2 regions of the Kineococcus halophytocola genome follow, and region 2 is predicted to be linked to the other one. Evidence: riboswitches for the same ligand, from Rfam matches in the RefSeq annotation. Region 2 holds a riboswitch; the other holds the start of a gene.
What was found. Region 2 has a riboswitch for cyclic di-AMP ahead of AB2L27_RS14490 (transglycosylase family protein). Riboswitches for the same ligand answer to the same signal wherever they lie in the genome.
Positions count from the first base shown of each region.

Region 1: it holds a riboswitch for cyclic di-AMP, as region 2 does, so the genes downstream of both, AB2L27_RS13455 (C40 family peptidase) here and AB2L27_RS14490 (transglycosylase family protein) in region 2, are expected to answer to the same signal.

Region 1 covers NZ_JBGFTU010000014.1:110,879-125,317, forward strand. Annotated here, with positions in the region: gene nadB (L-aspartate oxidase) at 1-256, opposite strand, end outside; gene nadA (quinolinate synthase NadA) at 253-1,545, opposite strand; gene AB2L27_RS13430 (NUDIX hydrolase) at 1,606-2,298, opposite strand; gene AB2L27_RS13435 (MFS transporter) at 2,794-4,110, shown strand; gene AB2L27_RS13440 (App1 family protein) at 4,140-5,240, shown strand; gene AB2L27_RS13445 (cryptochrome/photolyase family protein) at 5,230-6,621, opposite strand; gene AB2L27_RS13450 (metal-dependent transcriptional regulator) at 6,753-7,436, shown strand; cyclic di-AMP (ydaO/yuaA leader) riboswitch at 7,760-7,930, shown strand; gene AB2L27_RS13455 (C40 family peptidase) at 7,933-8,781, shown strand; gene AB2L27_RS13460 (HNH endonuclease) at 9,150-9,644, shown strand; gene AB2L27_RS13465 (potassium channel family protein) at 9,677-10,459, opposite strand; gene AB2L27_RS13470 (hypothetical protein) at 10,619-10,969, shown strand; gene AB2L27_RS13475 (RNA-binding S4 domain-containing protein) at 10,966-11,187, shown strand; gene AB2L27_RS13480 (aldo/keto reductase) at 11,200-11,994, opposite strand; gene AB2L27_RS13485 (alpha/beta fold hydrolase) at 12,005-12,844, opposite strand; tRNA gene AB2L27_RS13490 (tRNA-Arg) at 12,887-12,962, opposite strand; gene ettA (energy-dependent translational throttle protein EttA) at 13,053-14,439, shown strand, end outside.
Region 2 covers NZ_JBGFTU010000016.1:92,175-106,613, forward strand. Annotated here, with positions in the region: gene deoC (deoxyribose-phosphate aldolase) at 33-695, shown strand; gene AB2L27_RS14445 (HAD-IIA family hydrolase) at 771-1,550, shown strand; gene AB2L27_RS14450 (tetratricopeptide repeat protein) at 1,572-1,889, opposite strand; gene AB2L27_RS14455 (DUF1801 domain-containing protein) at 1,941-2,336, shown strand; gene AB2L27_RS14460 (metallopeptidase family protein) at 2,333-2,680, opposite strand; gene AB2L27_RS14465 (hypothetical protein) at 2,696-2,899, opposite strand; gene AB2L27_RS14470 (CstA-like transporter-associated (seleno)protein) at 3,035-3,223, opposite strand; gene AB2L27_RS14475 (carbon starvation CstA family protein) at 3,220-5,406, opposite strand; gene AB2L27_RS14480 (SDR family oxidoreductase) at 5,551-7,842, shown strand; gene AB2L27_RS14485 (lysophospholipid acyltransferase family protein) at 7,957-8,718, shown strand; cyclic di-AMP (ydaO/yuaA leader) riboswitch at 8,888-9,057, shown strand; gene AB2L27_RS14490 (transglycosylase family protein) at 9,054-9,740, shown strand; gene AB2L27_RS14495 (TrmH family RNA methyltransferase) at 9,880-10,506, opposite strand; gene AB2L27_RS14500 (ABC transporter permease) at 10,526-11,701, opposite strand; gene AB2L27_RS14505 (ABC transporter ATP-binding protein) at 11,698-12,618, opposite strand; gene AB2L27_RS14510 (sulfate/molybdate ABC transporter ATP-binding protein) at 12,691-13,764, opposite strand; gene AB2L27_RS14515 (ABC transporter permease) at 13,761-14,439, opposite strand, start outside.

The DNA.
Region 1 (14,439 bases), on a different contig from region 2:
GCGCCGCGGCGGGGGAGGACAACCCGGCCCCGGCGGCGAGGGTGTCGGCGACGTGGGCGGTGACGTCGTCCGGCCCGGTCGCGGCGGCGATCCCGCCCTGGGCCCAGGCCGTGCTGCCCTCGCCCAGCGCCGTCTTGGTCGCCAGCACCACGCGGCCGTGGCGGGCCGCCTCGAGCGCCGCCGTCAGCCCGGCGACGCCCGCGCCGACCACGAGGACGTCGGTGCGCACGTCCGTGCCCGGGGCGGCCGGTGTCACGCGCCGACCGCCAGCATCCGCTCCACCGCCGTGCGCGCGTGGGCCGCGACCTGCGCCTCGACGCTGACCTGGTTCACGACCCGGCCCTCGACGAGGGACTCCAGCACCCACGCCAGGTAGGCCGGGTGGATCCGGTACATCGTCGAGCACGGGCAGACGACGGGGTCCAGGCACTCGATCGTCAGGTCCGGGCGGGTGTCGGCCAGCCGGCGCACCATGTTGATCTCGGTGCCGATCGCGAACGCCGTCCCGGCCGGGGCGGCGTCGACGGCGAGCTGGATGTAGCGCGTCGACCCCGCCTCGTCGGCGGCGTCGACGACCTCCACCGGGCACTCGGGGTGCACGACGACGCGGACGTCGGGGTTCTTCGCCCGGGCCTGGGCGATCTGGTCGACGGTGAACCGCTGGTGCACCGAGCACCAGCCCCGCCACAGCACGACGCGGGCGTCGAGGAGGTCCTGCTCGGAGTTCCCGCCGCGGGGTTTGCGCGGGTCCCACAGCGGCATGTCCTCGACCGCGACGCCCATCGCCTTGGCGGTGTTCCGGCCCAGGTGCTGGTCGGGGAAGAACAGGACGCGCTGCCCCCGCTCGAACGCCCACTCCAGCACCTCGCGGGCGTTGGAACTGGTGCAGACGATCCCGCCGTGGGCGCCGCAGAAACCCTTCAGGGAGGCGGCGGAGTTCATGTACGTGACGGGGACGACGGGCACCTTGCCGTCGGCGTCGGGTTCGGTGCCGTACAGCGCGGCGAGCTGGTCCCAGCACGCCTGCACCGCGTCGATGTCGGCCATGTCCGCCATCGAGCACCCGGCGGCGAGGTTCGGCAGGATCACCGGCTGGTCGTCGGTGGTCAGCAGGTCGGCCGTCTCGGCCATGAAGTGCACGCCGCAGAACACGACGAACTCGGCCTCGGGGTGCTTCAGCGACTGCTGGGCGAGCTGGAAGGAGTCGCCCACGAAGTCGGCGTGCTGCACGATCTCGTCGCGCTGGTAGGCGTGCCCGAGGATCGTCACCCGCGACCCCAGCGTCTCCTTGGCCGCGCGGATGCGCCGGTCCAGCTCGTCGGCGGGCAGCAACCGGTACTGCGCCGGGATCTGCTGCTGCACGGGGGAGTCGGCCGGGGCCGGGTCCTGCCGGGAGGCCCCGGCGCCGTACGTCGGCGTCGGCAGGGGCCGGCCGGGAACCGCGTCGAACTGCCAGGGCCCGGTGGGCAGGTCGGGGTCGCAGGTGCTGTCCGCGCCGTCCGGGGTGCGGGTGAGCAGGGCGATCTGCGTGGGGACGGACGCCATCGTGCTGCCTTCTCTCGGAGTTCCCGCGCGGGGGTGCACGGGGTTTCGTGGGGGTTCGGGTCAGGCCAGGGGGCCGGCGGTCCGCAGCGGACCGGCCGACCCGTCGGGGACGACGGCCCGGTAGAGCTTGGGCGGGCGGTGCCGCCCGCCGGTCTGCCGTTCGCCGGTCTCGACGACGGTGCCCGACGCCTCCACCTGGCGCCGGAAGTTCGCGGGGTCCAGCGAGCGCTGGAGCACCGCCTCGTGCACCCCGCGCAACTGCGCGAGGGAGAACCGCTCGTCGAGGAAGTGCTGGGCGACGTGCGCGAACTGCACCTTGGTGCGCAACCGCCACAGCGCGTACTGGACGATCTCGTCGTGGTCGAAGGCCAGACCCGTGCAGTCGTCGGCCGACGTCCAGCGGACGTTCTCCCCCTCCACCGCGGCCGCCGCCTCGTGGTTGCGCACGAGGGCGGAGTAGACGACGGACACGACGCGCTGACCGGGGGAGCGGTCGGGCCGCCCGAACGTGTAGAGCTGTTCCAGGTAGCTGGGCCGCAGGCCCGTGGTCTCGGCCAGCGTCCGCCGGCCGGCGTCGCTCAGGCTCTCCTCCTGCCGCACCCACCCGCCCGGCAGGGCCCACTGGTCGCCGTACGGGTCGCGCGTGCGGCGCACCAGCGGCAGGTGCACGCGCACGTCGCCGCGGCGGTCGGGCAGCAGGGCGAAGATCACCGTCGAGACCGCGACGAGGATCGCCTGCTGGGACGTGCTCATGAGGAGGTCGGACCCCGGATCAGTAAGGGTGGTTCTGACATCAACTGCTGCGGTCAGCACTGTAGGCCCCCGCGTCCCCCGTCGACAAGCCGCCGGCCCGGGCGCGCGGCCGGGAGCACCGGACAGCCACCGGGAACGCCCCCGGGAACGCCGCTGGGAACGCCGCCGGGAATACGGGGTGACAACTCCCGGGGAGCGGTCGTACCGTCGAGGTACACGGGAAGGAGGTGGTCCGAACACATGGTTTCTCATCGGACGCGTGAGGTGGCTGCCCGCTAGCAGCTGCGTGCAGGACGCGGACCGCTCTGGTCGCCCCGCGCAGCGCGGCGAATCCATGGCAGTCACCGGGTCCCCGGGCGCCGGGTCGTCCACCGGCCCACCGCGACGGTCTCCCGACCGCGGCGGTGGAAGCGCCCGGGGGCTTTCTCCTGCTCCTGCGCGGTCGCAGCAGGTCGCGCAGGGAGGTTGTCCCGGACAACCACCTATCCTCGGGCGGTGAGCCCTCCACCCGCCGCCCCGCGGTGGCGCCTGCTGGCCGACACCACCCCGCTGCGCGAGGTCCCCGCCTTCCGGTGGCTCTGGATCGGGCAGTCCCTGGCCGGGATCGGCACCCAGCTCACCGTCGTCACCGTCGGCCTGCAGGTCTTCGCCCTCACCTCCTCCACCCTCGCCGTCGGCCTCGTCGGCCTCGTCGGCCTCGTCGGCCTCGTGGGCCTCGTCGCCCTCGTCCCCCTCGTCGGACTCGGCCTGTACGGCGGCGCGCTCGTCGACGCGCACGACCGGCGCCGCGTCGCGCTGCTCGCCTCGGCCGTGCTGTGGGTCCTGTCCCTCGCCATCGCCGCCCAGGCCTGGTGGCACGTGGACTCCGTCGGGCTGCTCTACCTGCTGGTCGGGCTGCAGAGCGCCGCCTTCGCCGTGAACAACCCCGCCCGCTCGGCCATCGTGCCCGGGATCGTGCCGCGCGAGCTGCTGCCCGCCGCCAACGCCCTGTCCGGCACCACGAACGCCGTCGCCCTCACCACCGGGCCGCTGCTGGCCGGTGTCCTCGTGTCGACGTGGGGGTTCCAGGCCGCCTACACCGTCGACGCCGTGACCTTCGTCGCCGCGCTCGTCGGCGTGCACCGGCTGCCGCCCATGCGCCCGGAGGTGCTCCCGGGCAGCCACCGCCCCGGGCTGCGCTCGGTCCTGGAGGGCGTCCGGTTCCTGGCCACCCGCCCCAACCTGCGGGCCACCTTCCTCGCCGACCTGTGCGCGATGGTCCTGGCGATGCCCCGCGTGCTCTACCCCGCCCTCGGCGCGGCCGAGCTCGGCGGGGGAGCGCGCACCGTCGGCCTGCTCGGCGCCGGGTTCGCGGTCGGCTCCGTCCTGGCCGGGCTGCTGTCCGGCCCCCTCGGCGGCGTCCGCCGGCAGGGGGCCGTCGTCGTCGGTTGCGTCGCCGTCTACGGCGCCTCGATCGCCGCGTTCGGCCTCGTGCTCGTCCTCGCACCCGACGGGACCGGCGGCAAGCTCTGGACCTGCGTCGGGCTGCTCGCCGTGTCGGGGGCGGCCGACGCCGTCAGCTCCGTCTTCCGCGGCACCATCCTGCAGGTCGCGACCCCCGACGCGCTGCGCGGCCGGCTGCAGGGGGTGTTCGTCGTCGTCGTCGCCGGCGGCCCGCGCCTGGGCGACCTCGTCCTCGGGTCCGCCGCGACCGGGGTGGGGGAGGGGACCGCGGCGCTCGGGGGCGGGGTGGCCTGCGTCGTCGCCGTCCTGGCGCTCGCGAGCGCCCAGCGGGGGTTCTGGCGCTACGACGCGCGTCACCCCGCGCCGTGACGCCCGGGCGCGACCGGCAGACTCCCCGGGTGAGCAGCACCGAGCACCGGGACCCGCGCGAGACCGGCGGGGCGGTGGACCCGGCCCCGGTGTCCCGGCTGGGCGCCGCCCTCTTCCGCCTCGGGCGGGCCCGCCGCGACGTCCTGGCGGCGTTCCTGCGCCGGCGCGGGTGGAGCTTCGCCGTCCTGCCGTACCCCGGGTACGGGACGCCGGGACAGGTGCGGGTGCTGGCCCGCGTCGTGCTGGCCGCCCCGGGCCGGGAACCGAGCGACGTCCGCGGTGTCGCGGCCTGGCGGCGCCTGGTGACCCTGCAGCGCTCCCGCGTCGACGTCGAGGTCGGCACGGACGGCGGGCAGACCACCTCGACGGTGCGCAGCGGCCCGGGCGGTCTGGTCGACGCCGTCCTGCCCTGGTCCCTGCCGCCGGGGACGCACCCCGTCCGGTTCCGCGTCGGCGACCGCCCGGAGGTGGGGGCGACGGTCCACGTCGCCGACCCGGGGGCCGGGGCCGGGATCGTCTGCGACATCGACGACACCGCCCTGCTCACCGGCCTGAAGCACCCGCTGAGCGCCGCCTGGCGGACGCTCACGCGCGCCTTCGCGCAGCGCGCTCCCGTGGAGGGGGTGGCGGACCTGCTCGCCGCCGTGCACGGCGCGCACGGCGAGCACGCGCCGGTCGTCTACCTGAGCAACGGGCCGTGGAACTTCGCCGAGCCGTTGACGCGGTTCCTGGACCGCCACGGCTTCCCGCCCGGTCCGCTGCTGCTGACGGACTGGGGCCCGTCGCCGGAGGGGTTCTTCCGCGACGGCCGGACCCACAAGCGCCGCAGCCTGCAGCGGTTGCGGGCGCAGTTCCCCGCGGTCCGCTGGGTGCTGGTCGGTGACGACGGGGAGGCCGACCCGGTGGTCTACGGCGACTTCGCCCGCGAGCACCCCGGCGCCGTGGAGGCCGTCGTGCTGCGGCAGGTCGGGGCCGACGTCGGACCCGGCACCGCGCGGGAGGCGCCGGCGGAGGTGGTCGGCGGCTCGGTCCCCGTGGTGCGGGGACCGGACGGGCACGTGCTGCTGCGGCGGTACCGCGCGGCGACGTCGGGGGACGGTGGAGACCGTCCCCCGCGGCTCAGCCCTTGACCCGCGCGTAGTCGTCGAGGGCGACCCGCCGCTCGTGGGCGTGGTCGACGATGCGTTCGGGGTAGCCGTGGGCGTACCCGTCCGCCACGTCCCACGGCGTGTGCACGGCCCTGCCCGGCACGTGCCGCAGTTCCGGGACGTACCGGCGGACGTAGTCGCCCTGCGGGTCGAACCTCTGGCCCTGGGTCACGGGGTTGAACACGCGGAAGAACGGCGAGGCGTCGGTGCCGGACCCGGCGACCCACTGCCAGCCGTGGTTGTTGCTGGCGAGGTCGCCGTCGCGCAGCCGGTGCATGAACTCCCGGGCCCCGTGCCGCCACTCGACGTGCAGGTCCTTGACGAGGAAGCTCGCCACGATCATCCGGACGCGGTTGTGCACCCAGCCGACCGACCGCAGCTGCCGCATCCCGGCGTCCACGACCGGGTACCCCGTCCGCCCCTGCGCCCACGCGGTGAACGCCTCCCCGGGGTCGGCGTAGCGCAGGCCGGCGAGCTGGGGCTTGTAGTACTCCCGCGCGCTGTCGGGGCGGTTCCACAGGACGTCGGCGTAGAAGTCGCGCCAGCACAGTTCGGTCCGGTACGTCCGCGCCCCGTCCGACCGCTGGCGGCGCAGGTCCGCCAGCAGCGTGCGCGGGTGCAGCTCACCCCACTTCAGGGCGTGCGAGAGCTGGGAGGTGCCGTCGTGGTCGGGGCGGTCGCGCTCCTCGCCGTAGTCGGCCAGGCCGTGCTCGAGGAACTCCTGCCAGCGGTCGTGGGCGGCCTCCTCGCCGGCCTCGGGCAGCGTGAGGTCGCCGAGGTCGGGTTCGGCGGGCCAGTGCCGGCCGTCGACGCCCTCGCCCTCGCCGAGCCAGCGGACGTCGCCGGGCGGGTCGGCGGGGGCGGGCCAGCCGTGCTCGGACCAGGCGCGGGAGAAGGGCGTGAACACCTGGAACGGCCTGCCCGAGCCGTTGAGGATCGTGCCCGGCCCGATGGCGTACGGGGTGCCGGTGCGGACGAGTTCGCGCCGGTCCTCGGCCAACGCGGTGGCGACGGCGTCGTCGCGGCGGCGGCCGTAGGGCCCGGCGTCGGCGCTGACGTGGACGCGGCGGGCACCGACCCGCTGCGCGAGGCGGCGCACGACCTCGGCCGGTTCCCCGTGCTCCACGACGAGCCGGCCCCCGAGGTCGGCGTCCAGGGCGCGCAGCGAGCGCAGCAGGTAGGCGCGGCGGACGTCGCCGGAGGGGCCCCACAGCGCCGGGTCGACCACGAACAGCGGCAGCACCTCGCCGTCGCGGGCCGCGGCCAGCAGGGCGGGGTGGTCGTGCAGGCGCAGGTCGCGCCGGAACCACAGGACGGCGGTGCCGTCCCGGGTGCTCCCACTGGTGCTGCGTGCGGCCGTCACGGGCGCCGACGCTAGCCGCGGCGGGGCGGGCCCGCTATCGGGAGGCGTTCGCAGCTGCCCCGCGCCGCGGGCGGTGACGGACGGTGGGGACAGGGGTGCGACCACCGGCGCCGATGCCGGATGATGACCGGGTGAGCGATCTCATCGACACCACCGAGATGTACCTCAAGACGGTCTTCGAACTGGAAGAGGAAGGCATCGTGCCGATGCGCGCTCGCATCGCCGAGCGGCTGCACCACTCCGGACCCACCGTGTCCCAGACCGTGGCCCGCATGGAGCGCGACGGGTTGCTGCACGTCGGCACCGACCGCCGCCTGCAGCTCACCGAGGCCGGCACCACCAAGGCCATGCGCGTCATGCGCAAGCACCGGCTGACCGAGCGGCTGCTCACCGACGTCATCGGCCTGGAGTGGAGCCTGGTCCACGAGGAGGCCTGCCGCTGGGAGCACGTGGTGTCCGAGGAGGTCGAGAAGCGCCTCGTCGCGATCCTGGACCACCCGCACTTCGACCCCTACGGCAACCCCATCCCGGGGCTGCAGGAGCTGGGCGAGGGCGAGGCGGCCGAGACCTTCCGGTCCGGTGTGAAGCCGTTGACGGCCCCCGAGGTGGAGGGCCGGACCGTCGTCGTGCGCCGTCTCGGCGAGCCGTTGCAGACCGACGTCCCGCTGCTGGCGAAGTTCCACACCGCCGGGCTCGTGCCCGGGGCCGAGGTCGTGGCCACCTCCTCCGGCGCGGGGGTGGAGGTCACCGTGGGGGAGACCGTGGTGGATCTCACACCTGCCGAGGCGGGGCACATCTTCGTCGCCGTGGGCTGAGCGCCCGCCCCCCCGGCGGCCGGTCCCGCCACCACGCTCCCGGGGTCCCCGCCACCGGGGACCACCCCGACGGCCCCCGCGCGGGGGCGTTGCGGCGCAAGCCGTGACGCCCCACCGGGGGCCCTCGCTCGTCCCACGTTCACGCAGGTCAGCCGTCCGTGGTGGGATGTTACTCAGAGTAAGGGTATGATCGACGGCACGTCACCAGCTCGGCACCTGTTCGTCACCGGGCCGTGACATGCCGGTCGTCAACGGGTTATGGTCCACCCGCAACCACGACCACGCACGTGGATGCCCTCCCGCGGACGCCGAGCCCTGCCACCGCGACGAGGTCCCCGAGACATCACATGGCAGGGGTGGGGGAACCACGTTTCCCGGGCGATGCGCGACCGTCAGGTCCGCGGAGTCCTTGGGGTGAAGCCGGTGCGAACCGGCCGGGCGATACTCCCGCCCGAACCCGACAGCTCACCTCGCAGGCGTCGGAGAGGCCCTCACCTTGACGACTCGCGTCCAGGCGCGCCACCGCGCTGCCGTCCGCCCCCTCACGCCCCTGACCGACCTGTCGGACAGCGTCGCCCGCACCGCCGGAGGGGTCGCCCGCACCGGCGCCGTCGCCGCCGCTGCCGGTGGTCTGCTCGCCGCGGTCGCCCTGCCCGCCACCGCGGCCCCGGCCGCCGCGCCGACCGCGGTCGACACCTCGGTCGCCAGCACCGTCCCGGCGGCCTTCGGCGCCACCGCCCCCGGCGTCGTGTCCGCCCCCGCCACCGCGGCGACGCTGGCCACCACCGCCGCCACGTTCGCGGCGGCCCCGGCCCCCGCCCCCGTGGTCGTGGCCCCCGTCATCGAGCGCGCGACCCGCAGCGGCGACGCCGCCCCGGTCATCGCCTCCAGCGTCGCCGAGAGCGCCGTCGCGGTGGCCCAGCCCGCCGCCGTCGAGGCCGCCGCGCCGGCCCCCGCCCCGGCCCCGGCTCCCGCGCCGGTCCCGCTGGGTCAGCAGATCCTGTCCGTCGCCGACGACTACGCCGGTGTGCCCTACGTCTACGGCGGCACCACGCCGTCGGGCTTCGACTGCTCGGGCTACACCAGCTACGTCTACCGCCAGATCGGGGTGGACATCCCCCGCACCGCGAACGCGCAGAAGCAGGCCGCCGCGGGCATCTCGCGCGGCGACGCCGTGCCGGGCGACCTGGTGTTCTTCTCCAACTCCGGCGGTCGCGCCTACCACGTCGGCATCTACGCCGGCGACAACATGATGTGGGACGCCCCCCGCGCCGGGAAGCCCGTCCAGCTCCGCGCGATCTGGAGCAGCTCGGTCACCTTCGGCCGGCTGGCCCCCACGGTCTGAGACCGATCCGCCCACCAGGGGGCGGGCCCCCCCCCGCGGGGGCCCCCCCCCCGTGCGTGGCGGCCCGGCGACCCGTCCGGGCGCGTTCACGGGAAAGGTGCTGACTCCGCCACCACCGCGACGTACTCTGCCGTCATCGACGACGGGCAGCACCGACTCGCAGCACCGACTCAGGGGGGGCCGATGACCACACGTCGTGCCGGCGTCCCCGGCCGCCGCGCCGGAGCCGGATCGCACATACCGCACGGGCCCGCCGGGCAGCACGTCGTGGGGCACCACCGTGTGCACCACCACCATGCGGCCGTCGTCGTTCTCAGAGGCGCCTCCCCCGACGGGGAAGGCGCCTCTTGTCGTCTCAGGAGGTGGATGTGCGCACGCTCGTGCTGAACGCCGGCTACGAACCGCTCGCGGTCGTGTCCTTCCGGCGGGCCCTGGTCCTGGTCCTGGCGGGGAAGGCCTCGGTCGTCCTCGCCGACGCCGATCCCGTCGTCGGGGCTACGGTGAGCCTGGAACGCCCGTCCGTCATCCTCCTGACCCGCTACGTGCGGGTGCCGCGGGGCCAGGTCGTCCCGGTCAGCCGGCGCGGGATCCTGCGCCGGGACCACCAGCGGTGCGCCTACTGCCGCGGGCACGCCACGACCGTGGACCACGTGCTGCCCCGCAGCCGGCGCGGCCCGGACAGCTGGGAGAACCTCGTGGCCTGCTGCGTGCGCTGCAACAACGCCAAGGGCGACCGGACCCCGGAGGAGATGGGCTGGCACCTGCCGTTCCGGCCCGGCCCGCCGCGCGGGGCGTCCTGGGCGGTGCGCGGGGCCGACCAGCCCGACCCGCGGTGGGACTCCTTCCTGGCCACCGCCGCCTGAGCGAGGGCCGGACCCCGGCCCGGGGGCGTGGTTCAGCCGCCGGGGCGCGGGTCCGGCCCGCCCCGCTCCGCCCGCAGTTCCGCCCGCAGCTGCCGCACCTCCCGGGCCAGGGCCTGGACGTCGGCACGGGTCGCGGCGGCGGACTCCTCCTGCTCGTCGCTGACGCGGTCGATCAGCCACGAGGCCAGGGACGCGGTCACCACCCCCAGCAGCGCGATGCCGGCCAGCATGAGCCCGACGGCGACGAGGCGCCCGGTCCCGGTCACGGGGTACAGGTCGCCGTACCCGACCGTGGTGATGGTGGTCGCCACCCACCAGCAGGCGTCGGGGAACGTGGTGATGACGGCCGCCGGGTCGGTGCGCTCGGCCTCCAGGACGGCCAGCGCCGCGCAGAAGCCGACCACGGTCGTGGCGCTGACGACGTAGAGACCGACCCGCCCCCGCAGGGAGGACCCGCTGTTGCGGTTCAGGATCCGCAGGACGGTCAGGACGCGCAGCAGCCGCAGCGGCCCCAGGGCCGGCAGGACGAGCAGGGCCAGGTCCAGGGGGTGGGTCACGACGAACCGCACCCGGTCGTGCGCCTGCGCCAGCCGGCGCAGGTAGTCGACGCCGAACAGGACCCAGACCCCGGCCGTGACCGCCGTGCAGGCGTGGCGCGCGGGGGCGGGCAGGTCGGTGACCAGGATCGGCAGCGCGTAGGCGGCCAGCCACGCCACGGCCGCGGCCGCGAGGACGGGGCCGGGCAGCTCGGCGGGCCGGGTGACCGGTCGGGCGGTCGGCCGGGGGCCGGCGGGAGGGACGTCGGGAGGGGTCACGCAGGCCGCTTCCGGTGGGCTCGCAGGGGCTGGTCGAGGGTAGACCGTGTGCCCCCGGCCCCGGCTCGGTCCCGGCTCGGTCCAGAGGTGGACCCGGGGCGGCCGCGCCCGCGACCGGCGGGGGACGCGCCGCGGCCGGCCGGGTGCGAGGCTGTGGCCATGTCGGACCCACGGAACGAGAACAGGCGGCAGGGCGAGTCCCTCGACGCGGTCCTGCGCGGACTGCTGAAGCAGGGCAGGCTCGACCCGACGGCCGAGCGGCTGGCCGAGCAGGGCATCGACCGGCTGCGGTCCTTCCTCGGCAGCGGCCCGGCCCCGGGGACGGCCGCGACCCCGGAGGCGGAGCAGGTGCAGGACGCCGAGGTCGTCACGACCGGCCGCGAGATGCTCATGCACACCATCCCGCTGCCCGACGGCACCCGCGTGGAGGTGCTCGTCCCCGAGCGCCTCACCCGCGCCGAGGCCGAGCGCATCGCCACGGTGCTCGGCGCCCTGGCCGTCGACGAGTGAGCGGTACCGAGGAGGTCGAGGTCACCGGCGTCGTGCGGCTGGGGCAGTTCCTCAAGCTGGCCGGGGCCGTCGACACCGGCGGGCAGGCCCGCGAGGCCCTGCTGGCCGGGGACGTCACCGTCAACGGTGAGGCCGAGGACCGGCGCGGCCGCCAGCTCACCGACGGGGACGTCGTCGGGCTGGGCGGGGGCACCTGGGCCGTGCGCGTGACGGACTGACGCCCGCGGCCCTCAGCGGCCCAGGGCGTCGATCGCCGCGACCTCCTCCCCGCTCAGGGCGAACCCCTCGACGTCCCGGTTGCGGGCCTGCCGGTCCCGGTCCCCGGACTTGGGGATGACGACGACGTTGTGCTGGACGTGCCAGCGCACGACGACCTGCTCCACGCTCACCCCGTGCCGCTCGGCGGCCTCCCGCAGCGGGGCGGCCGTGCGGTCGGTGGCCTTGAAGGGGGAGTAGCCCTCCAGGACGACCCCGCGCTCGCGGTGGGCGGCGAGCAGGTCCGCGTCGTGCAGCGCCGGTCCCCACTTGACCTGGTTGACCGCCGGGGCGACGCCGGTGGCGGCCGTCAGCTCGTCGATCTGGGCCACCGAGTAGTTCGAGACGCCCACCGCGCGCACCCGCCCGGCCTCACGGGCGGCGACCATCCGCTCCCACACGTCGGGCCGGGCCTGCCCGCCGGGCGGCCAGTGGATCAGCCACAGGTCCAGCACGTCGACGCGCAGCAGCCGCCGGCTCCGGTCGCAGAACTCCTCCTCCCGGCCGGCGTGCTCGTGGTGCAGCTTCGTGGTGATCCGCACGTCGGGCAGCCCCGCGTCGGCGACGGCGCGGCCCACCTCGTCCTCGTTCTCGTACATCGTCGCGGTGTCCAGCAGCCGGTAGCCGACGTCGAGGGCGTCGCGCAGGGAGCGGTAGCCCGCCTCGCCGCGCAGGCCGTAGGTGCCGAGCCCGACGAGGGGCAGGGGCAGCGTGCCCCCACCGGTCGAGACCGCGGTGCGGACGTCGGTGGTCGCGGGGGAGTCGCTCACCTGCGCGACGCTACGTCCGCTGCGACCCGCGCGCAGCGGCGAGGACCGCCTCGGCCACCGCGCCGGGGGCGAGCTCGGGGATCCAGTGGCCGGTGTCGAGCTCGACGCGGCGGAACGGGGCGCGCACGTGACCGGCGGTCCCCTCGACGGCCGCCGCGGCGTAGAACGGGTCCCGGCGGCCGTGCAGGTACGTCGTCGGGACGTGGACCGGGCCCACCCCGGTGGCGAACGGCAGCGCCCGGTACCAGCCGAGCGCGGCGCGCAGGCTCCCCGGCGCGCTGTGCCGGCGGGCGTACCCGGCGGCCAGGTCGGCGGGCAACCCGCTGCGCCGCAACGACGCCGCGAGCACCCGCCCGCCCCCGGCCGTCAGCAGCCGCTCGGGCAGCACCGGCAGCTGGAAGAACCCGACGTAGGCCGAGCGCCACGCCTGCGAGGAGGACGTCACCGCGGCGCGGTAGGCGGCCGGGTGGGCCTGGGACAGCACGGTGAGCGAGGCCAGCCGGTCGGGGTGGGCCGCGGCGAACGCCCAGGCCACGACCCCGCCCCAGTCGTGGCCGACGAGGTGCACGGGTGCGCGCGCGGGGCCCTGCGCGGCGTCGAGGAGCGCGTCGACGTCGGCGACGAGCTCGGCCAGCGCGTAGTCCCGCCGCCGCGCGGGCCGGGCGCGCGCGCCGTACCCGCGCTGCTCGGGCACCAGCACCCGCAGACCCGCCGCGGTCAGGCGAGGCACCACGTCGTCCCAGGCTTCCGGCCCCTGCGGGAAACCGTGCAGGCACACGACCACGTCCCCCTCGGCGGGGCCGTGGTCGCCGACGCGCAGGTGCAGACCGGTGCGGGTGAAGGAGTCCACCGGGCCACTGTCCCCGGCCCGCCGGGGACGCGCAGGGCGGGGTGGCGCGCTCGGAGGGATTCGAACCCCCAACCAACCGGGTAGAAGCCGGTCGCTCTGTCCGTTGAGCTACGAGCGCAGGGCCGGCGGACCGGCTGGTGCAGCTGGTCGTCAGCGTAGCGACCCGACGGGTGGTGGGCGCCCCCGCGCCTGCGACTAGCCTGGGGTCGTGGCGGAATTCATCTACCAGATGCAGAAGGCGCGCAAGGCGCACGGGGACAAGGTCATCCTCGACGACGTCTCGATCTCCTTCTACCCGGGGGCCAAGATCGGGGTCGTCGGACCCAACGGCGCGGGGAAGTCGAGCGTCCTGAAGATCATGGCGGGGCTGGACCAGCCGTCCAACGGCGAGGCCCGCCTCTCGCCCGGCTACAGCGTCGGCATGCTCATGCAGGAGCCGCCGCTGGACGAGTCCAAGACGGTCCTGCAGAACGTCCAGGACGGCCTGGGCGAGCTGAAGACGAAGATGGACCGCTACAACGAGATCACGGGCCTGTTCGAGGACCCCGACGCCGACTTCGACGCCCTCATGGCCGAGATGGGCACCCTGCAGGAGGAGCTGGACCACGCCAACGCGTGGGACATGGACTCCCAGCTCGAGCAGGCCATGGACGCGCTGCGCTGCCCGCCCGGGGACTCGCCCGTGACGAACCTGTCCGGCGGGGAGAAGCGCCGCGTCGCGCTGTGCAAGCTGCTGCTGGAGGCGCCGGACCTGCTGCTGCTCGACGAGCCCACCAACCACCTGGACGCCGAGTCCGTGACGTGGCTGGAGCAGCACCTGGCGAAGTACCCCGGCGCCGTCCTGGCCGTCACCCACGACCGGTACTTCCTCGACAACGTCGCGCAGTGGATCCTCGAGCTCGACCGCGGCCGCGCCTACCCCTACGAGGGCAACTACTCCACGTACCTGGAGAAGAAGGCCGCCCGCATGGACGTCCAGGGCAAGAAGGACGCCAAGCTGGCCAAGCGCCTCAAGGACGAGCTGGAGTGGGTGCGCTCCAACGCCAAGGGCCGCCAGACGAAGTCCAAGGCGCGCCTGGCCCGCTACGAGGAGATGGCCGCCGAGGCCGAGCGGACCCGCAAGCTCGACTTCGAGGAGATCCAGATCCCGGCCGGGCCGCGCCTGGGCAGCGTGGTCATCGAGGCCAAGGACCTCAAGAAGTCCTTCGGTGACCGCACCCTCATCGACGGGCTGTCCTTCTCGCTGCCGCGCAACGGCATCGTCGGCGTCATCGGTCCCAACGGCGTCGGCAAGACGACCCTGTTCAAGACGATCGTCGGGCTCGAGGAGCTGGACGGCGGCGACCTGAAGATCGGCGACACGGTCAAGCTGTCCTACGTCGACCAGTCCCGCGGCGGGCTGGACCCGTCCAAGAACCTGTGGGAGACCGTCTCCGACGGGCTCGACTTCATCCAGGTCGGCAACCAGGAGATGCCCTCGCGCGCCTACGTCTCGGCGTTCGGGTTCAAGGGCCCGGACCAGCAGAAGCCGACCGGCGTCCTGTCCGGCGGGGAGCGCAACCGGCTCAACCTGGCCCTGACGCTCAAGGAGGGCG
Region 2 (14,439 bases):
GCGCGGAGCACGCCAGGTGGCAGACTCCCCGCGTGAGCCCTCGCACCCGCACCGACGTCGCCCGCCTCGTGGACCACACGCTCCTGAAGCCGGAGGCGACCCCCGCGGACGCCGCGGCCCTCGTCGCCGAGGCCCGCGAGCTCGGCGTCCTCGCCGTGTGCGTGTCCCCCACGATGCTGCCGCTGGCCGACACCGGTGAGCTCGTCGTCGCGACCGTGTGCGGGTTCCCCTCCGGCAAGCACACCAGCGCCGTGAAGGCGGCCGAGGCCGCCGCGGCCGTGCAGGCCGGGGCGGACGAGGTGGACATGGTCATCGACGTCGGCGCGGCCCTGGCCGGGGAGATCGACGCCGTCCGCGACGACATCGCGGCCGTGCGCACCGCCGCGCCCGCGCCGACGGTCCTCAAGGTCATCGTCGAGTCCGCGGCGCTGCCCGACGACGTCCTGACCGCCGTCTGCCGCGCGGCCGAGGACGCGGGCGCCGACTTCGTCAAGACGTCGACGGGTTTCCACCCGACCGGGGGTGCGACGGTGCACGCGGTCGAGGTCATGCACGCGGCCGTCGGCGGCCGGCTGGGCATCAAGGCCAGCGGCGGCATCCGGACGACCGAGCTGGCCTCGGCGCTGCTGGACGCCGGGGCGACCCGGCTGGGGTTGTCCGGGTCGGCGGCCGTCCTGGCCGGCCTGCCGGGCTGAGGCCGGGCTGAGGACCGCCCGGACCGACCGGGCGCGAGGATCGGGATCGAGGGTGGAGCGGTGGAGGGCAACGAGATGAGCGACGCGAACGGCATCGAGTGCTGGCTGACCGACATGGACGGCGTCCTCGTGCACGAGGACCACGCCCTGCCCGGCGCGGCCGAGTTCCTGCAACGGCTGGCCGACGCCAGCCGACGGTTCCTCGTCCTGACCAACAACTCGATCTTCACCCCCCGCGACCTCTCGGCCCGGTTGTCCCGCAGCGGCATCGAGGTCCCCGAGCAGAACATCTGGACGTCGGCGCTGGCCACGGCCGACTTCCTGGCCCGGCAGTTGCCGGGGGGTTCGGCCTACGTCATCGGCGAGTCCGGCCTCACGACGGCGCTGTACGAGGCCGGGTACACGATGACGGACACCGACCCCGACTACGTCGTCCTCGGGGAGACCCGGACCTACTCCTTCGAGGCCATCACCAAGGCCATCCGGCTCGTGGAGGCCGGGTCCCGGTTCATCGCCACCAACCCCGACGCCACCGGCCCCTCCAAGGAGGGGTCGCTGCCGGCGACGGGATCGGTGGCGGCGCTCATCACGCGGGCCACGGGCGCCGAACCGTACTTCGTCGGCAAACCCAACCCGATGATGTTCCGGTCGGCGATGAACCGGATCGAGGCGCACTCGGAGACCACCGCGATGATCGGGGACCGGATGGACACCGACGTCGTCGCGGGCATCGAGGCCGGGTTGCGGACGTTCCTCGTCCTCACCGGCTCGACCAAGCGCGACCAGGTCCGCCGGTTCCCGTTCCAGCCGTTCCAGGTCGTCGACGGGATCGGTGACCTCGTCGACCTGGTCTGAGCCCGGGCCGCCGGACCGGGGTCAGACCTCCGCGCCGAGGACGTGCGCCATGACGCGGTGCCCGCGGGCCTCGTCGTGGCGGCTCTGCCGTTCCAGCGACCGCGACAGCAGCAGGTGGGCGTAGGCGTCGGAGGGGCTGCGCCGCACCAGGTCGCGGGCCTGCTCCTCCGCCTTGCCCAGCATCGCGGCGCCGAAGTAGCTGCGGGCCAGCAGTTCGCGCACCGACCGGTCGTCGGGGTGGCGCTGCACCAGGGGTTCCAGCGACCGGACGGCGTCGGTGAACCGGCGCTCGTCGAAGGCGTCGCGGGCCATCTCGAAGCTCAGCAGGTCGATGTTCACACCAGTCCCCAACCCTGCCGGGAGGTCGCTGATTCCAGGTAGCCTGCCGGGGTGGCCGACGTCGACCTGACCGCCTCCCAGCACATCGACGAACTGGTCGAGAAGCACCCCGACTGGCGCGGTGAGGTGCTCGCCGCGTGCCGACGGACGATCCTCGCCGTCGACGACGAGATCGTCGAGGAGTGGAAGTACATGGGCGCGCCCGTGTGGTCCCGGCACGGCACGTTCATCGTCGGAGGCGTGTTCAAGAGCAAGGTGAAGATGGGGTTCCTCTGGGGCGCCTCGCTGGAGGACCCGAAGGGGTTGTTCAACGGGGAGCTGGGCGGCAACCAGCGCCGGTCCGTGGAGTTCGCCGAGGGGGACGTCCTCGACGAGGAGGGGTTCGCCGACCTGGTGCGCGCGGCCATCGCCCACAACGCCGCGAAGGCGAGCGCCCGGAAGCGTTAGGCCCAGCCCAGCTCGTGCAGCCGGGCGTCGTCGATGCCGAAGTGGTGCGCGATCTCGTGCACGACGGTGATCCCGACCTCGGCGACGACCTCCTCGCGGTCGCGGGCGATCGCCAGCGTCGGCCGGCGGTAGATCGTGATGCGGTCCGGCAGGGCCCCGGCGGCCCACCAGCCGTCGCGTTCGGTCAGCGGGGTTCCCTCGTACAGCCCGAGGAGGTCCTGCCCAAAACCCTCCGGCGGGTCGTCCTCGACGAGCACCACCACGTTGTCCATCGCCCGGGCGAGCTCCGCCGGGACGCGGTCGAGCGCGTCCGCGACGGCCTCCTCGAACTCCTCCCGCGACATCTCGACCACGGCGGGTCAGCCGGCGACGAGGGTGCGGCGGCTGTCGAGCTCGCGCACCGCGTCCACCCCGAGGACCGCGTCGGCGAGCGCCGCCCCGGCGTGCAGGTGCACGTAGGCGGTGTCGCGGGCCAGGGCGGACGTCCCGGCGGCGACCCTGCGGTGCGCCACGACGGTGGTGCGGAACCGCGGGTGCCTGGCGGATCGTTGCCTGGCGCTCACCCTCAGATCGTGACGGCCCGGCCACCGGCTGTCGAACTCCACGTCTCAGCTCCGTCTCGGGTCGGGGTCCGGCCCGGGGCCGGCGACGTCGTCCCCGGGTGAACGCGCGAGCGCCGCGATCGGTTCACCGGGTGCTCAGCAGCAGCGACCGCCCGGCACGGCGGCCTTCGCGTCGGCGCGCCGGCGCTCGAAGTCGGCCCGGCTGCCGGGCGGGTGGCCGTGCTCAGCGCACCGGCGCAGGTGCGCCTCCCACCGGTCCTGGCCGTCGACCTGGCGGTGGGCCCAGCGCAGTCCCGACCACACGGCGGGCAGGACCCCTCTCACCGGTCCGCCCCCGTCCTCACGCCGATCTCGGCGCGCAGGGCGTCGAGCTCGGCGCGCTCGCGGGCCGTGACGACGATCCCGGCCGGTTCCACCAGCGCGGACGGCACGGCGGGTTCCTCGGTCGTGGGCAGCTGCCCGGCGCGCAGGGCGCGGGCGACGACGACGGCCGCGTTGGCGGCGACGACGATCACGAGGAGGGCGAACACCGACTGCAGGACGCCGTTGACGGTCGAGTTCGTCACGACCTGCTGCATCTGCGCGGCGTCCCTGGCGGGGGCCAGCAGCTCGCCCGTGGCGAGCGCGTCGGCGTACCGGGCGCGCTGGGCGAAGTAGCCGATGGCCGGGTTGTCGGAGAACACCTTCTGGTAGCTGGCGGTCATCGTCGTGACGAGGTCCCAGACGAGGGGGACGGCGGTGACCCAGGCGTAGCGGACGCGGCCGTGCTTGACGAGCAGCGTCGTCACGAGCGTCAGGGCGATCGCGGCGAGGAGCTGGTTGGCGATGCCGAAGAGCGGGAACAGCTGGTTGATGCCGCCCAGGGGGTCGGTGACACCGGTGTACAGGAAGTACCCCCACGCGCCGACGACGACGGCGCTGGCGATGAGGTTGCCCGGCCGCCAGGACAGGTCGCCGAACTTCCCCCAGACGTTGCCGAGGGTGTCCTGGAGCATGAACCGCCCGACGCGGGTGCCGGCGTCGACGGCGGTGAGGATGAACAGGGCCTCGAACATGATCGCGAAGTGGTACCAGAACGCCTGCAGCCCACCGCCGAACGCCTCGTGGAAGACCTGGGAGATGCCCAGGGCGAGCGCCGGCGCTCCGCCCGTGCGGGACACGACGGACTCCTCGCCGACGGCCTGCGCGGCGGCCGCGAGCGTCTCGGGGGTGGCCGTGAAACCGAGCCCGGAGACGAAGCTCGCCGCCGTCTCGACGGTGCCGCCCGTCGCCCCGGCCGGGGAGTTCACCGCGAAGTACAGGCCCTGGTCGATGACCGAGGCGGCGATGAGCGCGCTGATCGCGACGAAGCTCTCCATGAGCATCCCGCCGTAGCCGATGAGCCGGACCTGGCGCTCCTTGGCCACCATCTTCGGCGTCGTGCCGGAGGAGATGAGGGCGTGGAACCCCGACAGCGCCCCGCAGGCGATGGTGATGAAGACGAACGGGAACAGCGAACCGGCGAAGACGGGCCCGTTGCCCTCCCGGGCGAAGGACGTGACGGCCTCGTTGGCCAGCACGGGCCGGGCGACGACGAGGCTGACGGCCAGCAGGGCGATGACGCCGATCTTCATGAAGGTGGACAGGTAGTCGCGCGGGGTCAGCAGCAGCCACACCGGCAGGACGGAGGCGACGAAGCCGTAGACGACGAGGGCCACGACGAGCGTCTCGGGCGACAGGGTCAGCGACTCCGCCAGGCCCCAGCTCTCCACGTACCCGCCGCCGACGATGGCCAGCAGGAGGAGCACGACACCGAGCGCGGTGGCCTCCAGCACGCGGCCGGGCCGCAGGAACCGCAGGTAGACGCCCATGAAGAGGGCGATGGGGATGGTCAGCGCGATGGAGAAGACGCCCCAGGGGGACTCGGCGAGCGCGTTGACGACGATGAGCGCGAGCACCGCCAGGATGATGATCATGATGGCGAAGACGGCGACGAGCGCGGCGATCCCGCCGACGAGGCCGATCTCCTCGCGCACCATCTGCCCCAGGCTCTTGCCGCCGCGGCGCATCGAGAAGAACAGCACGGTGAGGTCCTGGACCGCTCCGGCGAAGATCACCCCGACGACGATCCAGATCGTGCCGGGCAGGTAGCCCATCTGGGCGGCGAGCACGGGCCCGACCAGCGGGCCGGCGCCGGCGATGGCCGCGAAGTGGTGGCCGAACAGGACGCGCCGGTCGGTGACCTCGAAGTCGACGCCGTTCTCGTACCTCTCCGCCGGGGTCGCGCGCCGGTCGTCGGCGCGCAGCACGCGGTACGTGATGAACCTCGAGTAGAAGCGGTAGGCGATGGCGTAGGAGGCGAGCGCCGCGAACAGCACCCACAGCGCGTTGACGGACTCCCCCCGCGACAGCGCCAGCACCGTCCAGCACAGCGCGCCGACGACGGCGACGGCCGTCCACACGACGACGGAACGGGGCGAGGGACGCCTGCGCGTCACCTCGGGGGCATCGGACTGCAACCGGCTCATCGCCGCCTCCTCGCGGTCGAGCGTCCTGTGGACCCGCTGAGCGTGGCACAGGGGTGAGGATCGGGTGCGGACGCTCGCCGGGGCGGACGCGGCCCGGAACCGGCACGCGCGGAGGGGCCCCGCATCCGTGGCAGGATCCTCCGCGTGCGATTGGCTGAGCAGCTCGACGGCAAGCGGTTCCTCCTCACCGGGGTGACGGGCTTCATCGGTGAGGCGCTGCTGCAGCGCCTGCTCGTCGACCTGCCGGGCACGACCGCCGTGGCGCTGGTGCGCCCCAAGCCCGGGCAGAGCGGCGCCGACCGGCTCCGGTCGGTGCTGCGCAAGCCGATCTTCCGCGCCGCGGGCGAGGCCGACGAGTTGCTCGCGACGCGCGTGCAGGCCCTGGAGGGGGACCTGTCGACCGTGCCCGAGCTGCCCACCGACATCGACGTCGTCGTGCACTGCGCCGGGGACGTCTCCTTCGACCCGCTCATCCAGGACGCCTTCACCACCAACGTCACCGGCACCCGCGCCCTCGTCGAGCGCACGCTGGAGGCCGCCGAGCGCGGCGGTCGCGCCGTGCACTACGTCCACGTCTCCACCGCCTACGTCGGCGGCCGCCGGCGCGGGGCCGTGCCCGAGCGGGCCGTGGAGCACCGGGTCGACTGGCGCACCGAGACCGAGTCCGGGCTGCGGCTGGCCGCGCGCATCGAGGAGGACTCCCGCCTGGAGGGCCGCCTGAAGGAGTTCCTGCGCGCCGCCGAGCGCGACCACGGCCGGGCCGGCCCGCTGAGCGTGGCCGCCGGCGCCGAGGAACGCCGCGTCGCGTGGGTCACCGCGCAGCAGAAGGCCGCCGGCAAGGAACGCGCCCGCACCCTGGGCTGGACGGACTGCTACACGTTCACCAAGGCCATGGGCGAGCGGCTGGTCGAGGAGATCGCCGCCCCCGTGCTCCCGACGACGATCCTGCGCCCGAGCATCGTGGAGTCCGCGGTCAAGCACCCGCACCCGGGCTGGATCGAGGGCTTCAAGATGGCCGAGCCGATCATCCTGGCCTACGGGCGCGGTGAGCTGACCGAGTTCCCGGCCGCCCCGGACTCCGTCATCGACGTCGTGCCGATCGACCACGTCGTCAACGCCGTCCTCAAGGCCTCCGCGACGCCGCCGCCGCTGTCGCAGCCGGCCTACTACCACGTGAGCTCAGGCAGCCGGAACCCGCTGACGTTCCGGGACGTGTACGAGTTCATCCGCGAGTACTTCACGAAGCACCCCTTCGACACCTCCCCGGCCGTCCTGCCGACGTGGGAGTTCCCCGGCGGGCGCGCCGTGGAGCGCAAGGTGCGCGCCGGTGAGCTGCTGACCGGGGCCGGCAACCGCGTCCTGGCCCTCGCCCCGCGCTCGGCGAAGGTGCGCGACGTCTCGCACAAGCTCGACAAGGCGCGCCGCCAGATCGAGTTCGCCCGCCGGTACATGGACCTGTACAAGGCCTACACCGAGGCCGAGCTGCGCTTCGTCGACGACCGGACCCTCGCGCTGCACCGGTCCCTGGACCCGGCCGACGTCGAGATGTGGGGCTTCGACACCTCCGAGGTCGACTGGGACCACTACTGGCTCGAGTCGCACTGCCCGAGCGTCACCGCGCAGATGCGCAAGTACGACGAGATCCGCCGCCGCCGCACGCAGGCCGCCGCCAGCGGCCCGCGCGAGCTGCGGCCGGTCGCCGAGGGCTCCGCGCCCGTGCTGGCCGTCTTCGACCTGGCCGGGACGCTCCTGCCGGGCACGGTCGTCGACTCCTACCTCACGCTGCGGCTGTCGTCCCTGGACGCCCCCGCCCGCATCGCCGAGTTCGGCCGGATCATGCGCAACCTGCCCGGCTGGATCGCCGCCGAGCGCCGCGACCGGGGCAGCTTCCTGCGCTCGCTGTTCCGCGGCTACGCCGGGGTCGACCTGGACGCCCTGGAGGCCTACGTCGACGACGTCTTCGCCCCGGCCTTCCTGCAGCAGATCTCCTCCGACGCGCTGCGCCGCATCCAGGCCCACCGCGACGCCGGGCACCGCACGATCCTCATGACCGGTGACGTGCGGCAGGTGACGCGCCCGCTCGCCGGGCTGTTCGACGAGGTGGTGTGCACCGAGCTGGACGAGGTGAGCGCCGAGGAGCGGCGCCTGGCCAACGGCTTCCTGACCTCCCCGCCGCTGGTGGGCGAGGCCCGCGCCGCCTGGCTGCGCCGCTACGCCGAGGTCGAGGGCGCCAACCTGGCCGCCAGCTACGCCTACGCCGACTCCCACGTCGACCTACCGCTGCTGAAGACCGTCGGCAACCCGACGGCCGTCTCCCCCGACGTGCCGCTGTTCCGCGTCGCGCGCGCCTCCCGCTGGCCCGTGGCCGACTGGGCGGCCTCCTCCCCCACGCGACGGCTGCGGGTCCCCCAGCAGGTGCTGGCGGGCACGGACTGAGCCCGCGGCCGGGTCCGCGGCGACGGCCGACCGGCTCCCGGTGGGAGGCCGTGGCAGGATGCCGACTGTGAACTCCGCACCGTCAGGGACCGCCGGTGTGTCGAGGACCGGAGGGTGGCGAGGCTGATGGGGATCCCGCGACCGACCCGGATCGTGCGGGCGCTGCCGCTGCTGCGCCGCCGCCCCGCCGGCCCCTCCGACCCCGGTGGGGGCGGCCGCGCCGTCCACCGCAACGACTGGGTGCGCTCGGCGCCGGCGACGGCCGTGCGCGCCACCCTGCAGCGGGTCCTGATGACCCCGCTCATGCGCTCGCAGGTGCGCATCCAGGTGCACGACGTCGACGTGCTGGACCGGCTGGGCACGGCGGCCGTGCTGGTGGCGAACCACTCCTCCCACCTGGACGCCCCCGTCATCCTCGAGGCGCTCGGGCCGCGCCGCCGGCGCCGGGTCGCGATCGCCGCCGCCGCCGACTATTTCTTCGACGTCTGGTGGCGGGCCGCGCCCTCGGGCCTGGTCATCGGCACCTACCCGCTGGAACGGCGCGGGGGCCGGGGGCAGAACCCGTCCTCGCAGCTGCTGGCCGACGGCTGGAGCCTGGTGATCTTCGCCGAGGGCGGGCGCAGCTACACCGGCGAGATGCGGCCCTTCAAGAAGGGCGCGGCGTACCTGGCCCTGGACGCCGGGGTGCCCGTGGTGCCCATCGCGCTGCGCGGCACCTTCGACGCCATGCCGCCGAAGCGGAACTGGCCGGTCAAGGGCCGTCCGCCGATCCACGTGACGTTCGGAGAGCCGCTGCACGGCCGCGAGGGCGAACGGGCCGGCGACTTCACCACGCGCATCGAGGACGCCGTCGCGAAGCTGCTCGCGAACAGCTGACGGCGGCACCCAGGGCGTGATCTGCGTCACGCGCGAGGGCTGCCGCCCGCTCACCGGTGCGGGCGCAGGTCACGGACAGGTCGCGGGACGGTGTACGGCGGACCGCTGACTTGTTACGGTCGGGATGTTCCCGGGGCTCCCCGGGGACACGGCCGCGGAACGCCGAGTCCTGCCCACCGCGCCGGAAGCAGAGCCCGTGGGCAGGAGCGGGGGACCCACACGTTCCTCGGACGACCGCCCCGGCGGGAGTCCTCGGGGTGAAGCCGCGCCCGCGGCCGGGTCAACCCACCTTCGACCCGAACCCGACAGCTGACCTCGCAGGCGTTGGAGGTCACATGTCTGCGATCCGTCGCGCCCCCGCGCGCCACCGCGCGTCCCGCACCACGAAGTTCGCCCGCCGCGGCCTGCTCGCGACCGCCGCGGCCGGTGCCGCCGGCGCCGCGCTGCTCGCCCCGGTCTCCAGCGCCTCCGCCGCCCCCGTGCAGGAGTGGGACCGCCTCGCCCAGTGCGAGTCCGGCGGCAACTGGCACATCAACACCGGCAACGGCTACTACGGCGGCATCCAGTTCAGCGCCCGCACGTGGACCGGCTTCGGCGGCGGGCAGTTCGCCCCCCGCGCCGACCTCGCCTCCCGCGAGCAGCAGATCGTCGTCGCCGAGCGCGTCCTGGCCAAGCAGGGCTGGCGCGCCTGGCCGTCCTGCTCGCGCAAGCTGGGCCTGCGCGGCGCCGCCGACCCGGCCGGCATGGAGGCGGCGCTGCTGCACCCGGCCCCGGCTCCCGCTCCGGCCCCCGCGCCCGCCCCGGCTCCTGCGCCCGCCCCGGCCCCCGCACCGGAGCCGGTCGCCGAGGCCGCTCCCGCCGCCATCCGCAGCCACGTCGTCGCCCCCGGCGACACGCTCTACCGGATCGCCGTGAACCACGGCGTCCCCGGCGGCTACGTGTCGGTGTGGAACGCCAACCGCGCCGCCATCGGCGACAACCCCGCGCACATCCGCGTCGGCCAGGTGCTCGTCCTGCCCTGAGGCGCCCCGGGCCCCCGGCCCCGCTGACGTGCGACCCGCCCCGGGTCCGGCTCCCGCCGGGCCCGGGGCGTTCGTCGTCCCGGCCCCCGCCCGGCCCCACGGGGACCGGCCGTGGCGCTGCGGCCGCCGGCCTGTGGCGCTACGGCCGCTGGCCGAAGACGTGCCGGCGCACCCACGCGTGCATCGCCACCGCCGCGGCGGCGCCCACGTTGATGGAGCGGGTCGAGCCGGACTGGGCGATGGCCAGCACGTCCACGCAGTGCGCGACCGCCTCGTCGGTCAGCCCCGGGCCCTCCTGCCCGAACAGCAGCACGCACTCGCGCGGCAGGTCGTAGGTCTCCAGCGGCACCGACCCCTCGACGTTGTCGATGCCGACGACGGGCAGGCCCCGCTGCGCCGCCCAGACGGCCAGGGCCGCCACGTCGGCGTGGTGGTGCACCGACAGGTACCGGTCGGTGACCATCGCGCCGCGCCGGTTCCAGCGCCGGTGGCCCACGACGTGCGCCCCGGCGGCGTTGACGGCGTTCGCCGTCCGCACGACCGAGCCGATGTTGGCGTCGTGCTGCCAGTTCTCCACGGCCACGTGCAGCGGGTTCCGGCGGGTGTCCAGGTCGGCGACGATCGCGGCGTTGGACCAGTACCGGTACCGGTCCACGACGTTGCGGCGGTCGCCCTCGGCGAGCAGCTCGGGGTCGAACCGCGGGTCGTCGGGCCAGGGCCCCTCCCAGGGACCGACGCCGACGACCCGCTGCCCGAACTCGTTCACCCGGCGATCCTGCCAGGCCTCAGGCGGCCTTCCGCCACGCGGAGGCGAAACCGAGCGACCGGCCCGTCTGCAGGAGGCTGTTCTCGTACAGGCGGCGCGCGACCGCGACGAACAGCACCGCCGTGACGGCGATGACCCCCAGGGACAGCAACGGCTCCCACAGCGCCACGTCGCCCTGCACGACCCGCTTGGGCATGACCATCGGCGAGGACAGCGGGACGTAGGACAGGACCGTCTGCAACGTGCCCGGCTCGTTGGCCGCGAAGGAGGCGAAGAACGGCAGCATGACGAACATCTGCACCGGGGTGGCCGTGGACTGCAGGTCCTCCAGCCGGCTGGCCATCGCCCCGGCCGCGGCCCACAGGCACGACAGCATCGCGAACCCGAAGACGAAGAACACCAGGAACCAGGCGGCCGCCGCGGGGATCCCGGGGATCGAGTCCAGCAGTTCGGGCTGGGCGAACCGCAGGGCCAGGACCCCGGCCACGACGAGCACGAGGATCTGCCCGAACGCCAGGATCCCGTTGCCGAGGATCTTGCCGATGAGCAGCTGGCGCACCGGGACGGTGGTCACGAGGAGTTCGATGACCCGGGTCTGCTTCTCCTGCACGACGCTCTGGGCGATGGAGTACCCGAAGATGAGGACGATCTGGAAGAACAGGACGGCGAAGGCCAGGCCCAGCAGGTAGACCATGAAGGGGTCCACCGCGTCGGGGGCCAGCAGCACCGTGGCCGGCGGGGGCAGCGACAGGACCGCGCGCGCGTCGTCGGGCCCGACCCCCAGCGCCTGGAACGCGGCCACCGTCTGGGCGGTGCCGATGCGGGCGGACAGGACGCCGTCGAGGGTGTCCGAGACGGAGCGGTCGCCCACGACCTGCACGCCGGTGCCGGTGACGAGCACGGCCGCGTCGACGTCACCGTCACGGACGGCCTGCTCGGCGGCGGCCGCGTCGGGTTCCTCCCGCAGGCTCACCCGGGTGCCGGGGTCCTCCCCGGGCTGGGCCTTCTCCACGTACGGGCGCGAGTCGCCGGTGACGGCGACGTCGTAGTCGTCCGAACCCCCCGAGAGCAGTCCCGGCAGCACGGCCGCGAGCGCGACGATGACGAACAGCAGCGCCGTGGAGAAGATGAACCCCTTGTCCCGCAGGCGTTCACTCATCTCGCGTTGGGCGACGATCCACCACTGGCCCCTCACCGGGACACCTCCTGGAACAGTTCGGACAAGCTGGGCAGCTGGGGGGCGAACGAGCGGACGGGGCCGCGCCGCACGGCTTCGGCGAGGACCTGCTGGTCCAGGCCGGCGGCGCCGCCGGCCAGGTCACCGCCGGCCGGGTCACCGCCGGACAGGTCCAGGACGGCGCCGCGGGCGTGACGTTCCACCACGCGCACGCCGGGGACCTCCTCCAGCCAGCCCAGGTCGGTGTCGGCGACGAGTTCGTAGCGGGACCCGGCCCGCTCGCGGCGCAGCTCCTCGGGTTCGCCGGCGGCGACGACGCGACCGCCGTGCAGGACGACGAGGTCGTCGCACAACCGGTCGACGAGGTCGAGCTGGTGGCTGGAGAACAGGACCCCCACCCCCGCGGCGGTCCTCTCCCGCAGCAGCTCGGCCATGGAGTCGACGGCGAGGGGGTCCAGGCCGGAGAACGGTTCGTCCAGGACGAGCAGTTCGGGGTCGTGGATGAGCGAGGCCGCGACCTGGACGCGCTGCTGGTTGCCCAGGGAGAGCGACTCGAGCTTGTCGCGGGAGCGTTCGCCCAGACCCAGGCGCTCCAGCAGCTCCTGGCCGCGGCGGGTCGCCACCGCGCGGTCGACGCCGTGCAGCCGGGCGAGGAAGACCAGTTGCTCCAGGATCCGGCCCTTGGGGTACAGGCCGCGCTCCTCGGGCATGTAGCCGAAGCGGCGCCGGGTGGCCAGGTCGGGCGTCGTCCCGCGGAACGTGACCGTCCCGGAGTCGGCGGCGAGCACCCCGAGCGCGATGCGCATGGTCGTGGTCTTGCCGGCGCCGTTGGCACCGACGAAACCGACCATGCGTCCGTCCGGGACGGTGAACGAGACGTCGTCGAGGGCGAGACGCTCCCCGAAGCGGCGGGTGATGGAGTCGAGGACGAGCACCCGCCGAACCTAGGGGGCGCCGGTGCGCGTCCGCGTCCACCGAACGTCTACCGGGACCTCACGCGGTCCCCGTCAGACGGTGGGGTGCAACCGGACAGCGGTGGCCTTGACCACGAGGTGCACCGCGGCCCCGGGGGCCAGGTCGAGCTCGGCGGCCGCGGCGAGGGTGACGTCGGCCTGGACGTCGTGCTCGGGCAGGGCCTCCAGCCGGGTGCGGACCCGGACCACCTCCCCGCGGGGGCTGACGTCGACGACGGTCGCGGCCCAGCGGTTGCGGGGGCTGCCGCCGGGGTCGCGGGGGTGCACGGCGACGGCCGCGGGGCTGAAGACGGCGACGCCGCGACCCCCGGGGGCGGCCGGCGGGTCCCCGGCCAGCCCGGCGACGAGCCCCCCGTCGCGGGTGCGCAGGCCCTCGGCGGTGAGGACGCCGGGCAGCAGGTCCAGGCCGGCCAGCCGTGCGCCGAACCGGCTGCGCGGGGCGGTCAGGACCTGCTGGACGGGGCCGCTCTCGGTGACCCGGCCGCCCTCCACGACGACGGCCCGGTCGGCGAGCGCGAGGGCGTCCAGGGGGTCGTGGGTGACGAGCAGCGCCGACCGGTCGCCGCGGGCCAGGACGCGGCGCAGCACCTGCCGCACCTCGGGGGCGGCGGTCACGTCGAGCGCGGCGAGGGGCTCGTCGAGCAGCAGCAGCCGGGGGTCGGCGGCCAGGGCGCGGGCGATCGCGACGCGCTGGGCCTGCCCGCCGGACAGTTCCCGCGGCCGGCGGGCGGCGAGGTCGGCGACGCCCACCTCGGCTAGGACCTCCAGGGCCCGGGTGCGGGCGCGGGCGCGGGAGGCGCCGGCGCTGCGGGGCCCGAAGGCGACGTTGGCCGTGACGTCGAGGTGGGGGAACAGCAGCGCCTCCTGGGCCAGCAGGCCGACGCCGCGGCGGTGCGGCGGCACGAAGGTCCCGGACCCCTCGGCCAGGACGGTGCCGTCGAGCACGACCTTGCCGGCCGAGGGGCGCAGCAGCCCGGCCAGGACGGCGAGCAGGGTCGACTTCCCGGCCCCGTTGGGCCCCAGGACGGCCACGACCTCCCCGGTCGCCACGTCGAGGGCGACGTCGAGGTCGCGGGCGGTGAGGCGGACGTCGACGTGCAGGCTCACGGCGCGGACCGCCGGCCCCGGACGGCGACGACGACCACGACGGCCACCACGACCAGCAGCAGCGACATCGCCGCGGCGGCGTCGGGGTCGGTCTCGCGCTGGAGGTAGACCTCCAGCGGCAGCGTGCGGGTGACGCCCTGCAGGCTGCCGGCGAAGGTGAGGGTCGCCCCGAACTCCCCCAGCGACCGGGCGAACGCGAGCACCGCGCCGGAGACCAGGCCCGGTGCCACGAGGGGCACGGTGACCCGGAGCAGGACCCGGCCCGGCCGGGCGCCCAGGGTCGCGGCGACCGCCTCGAACCGGTCGCCGGCGCTCAGCAGCGCCCCCTCCAGGCTCAGCACGAGGAACGGCAGCGAGACGAACGTCTGCGCCAGGACGACGGCCGCGGTGCTGAACCCGACCTCGATCCCCAGGACCGACAGGGCCGGGCCCAGCAGGCCGTTGCGGCCCAGCGCCCACAGCAGCGCCAGCCCGCCGACCACGGGGGGCAGGACGAGCGGCAGCAGGACGACCGAGCGCAGCACCCGCGTGCCCGGGACGTGCCCGCGGGCCAGGACGAGGGCCATCGGCACCCCGAGCAGGACGCACAGGACGGTGCTCACCGAGGCGGTGCGCAGGCTGAGCAGCAGGGCGGTGAGGGCGGACTCGGAGGTGAGGAGCGCACCGAACCGCGTC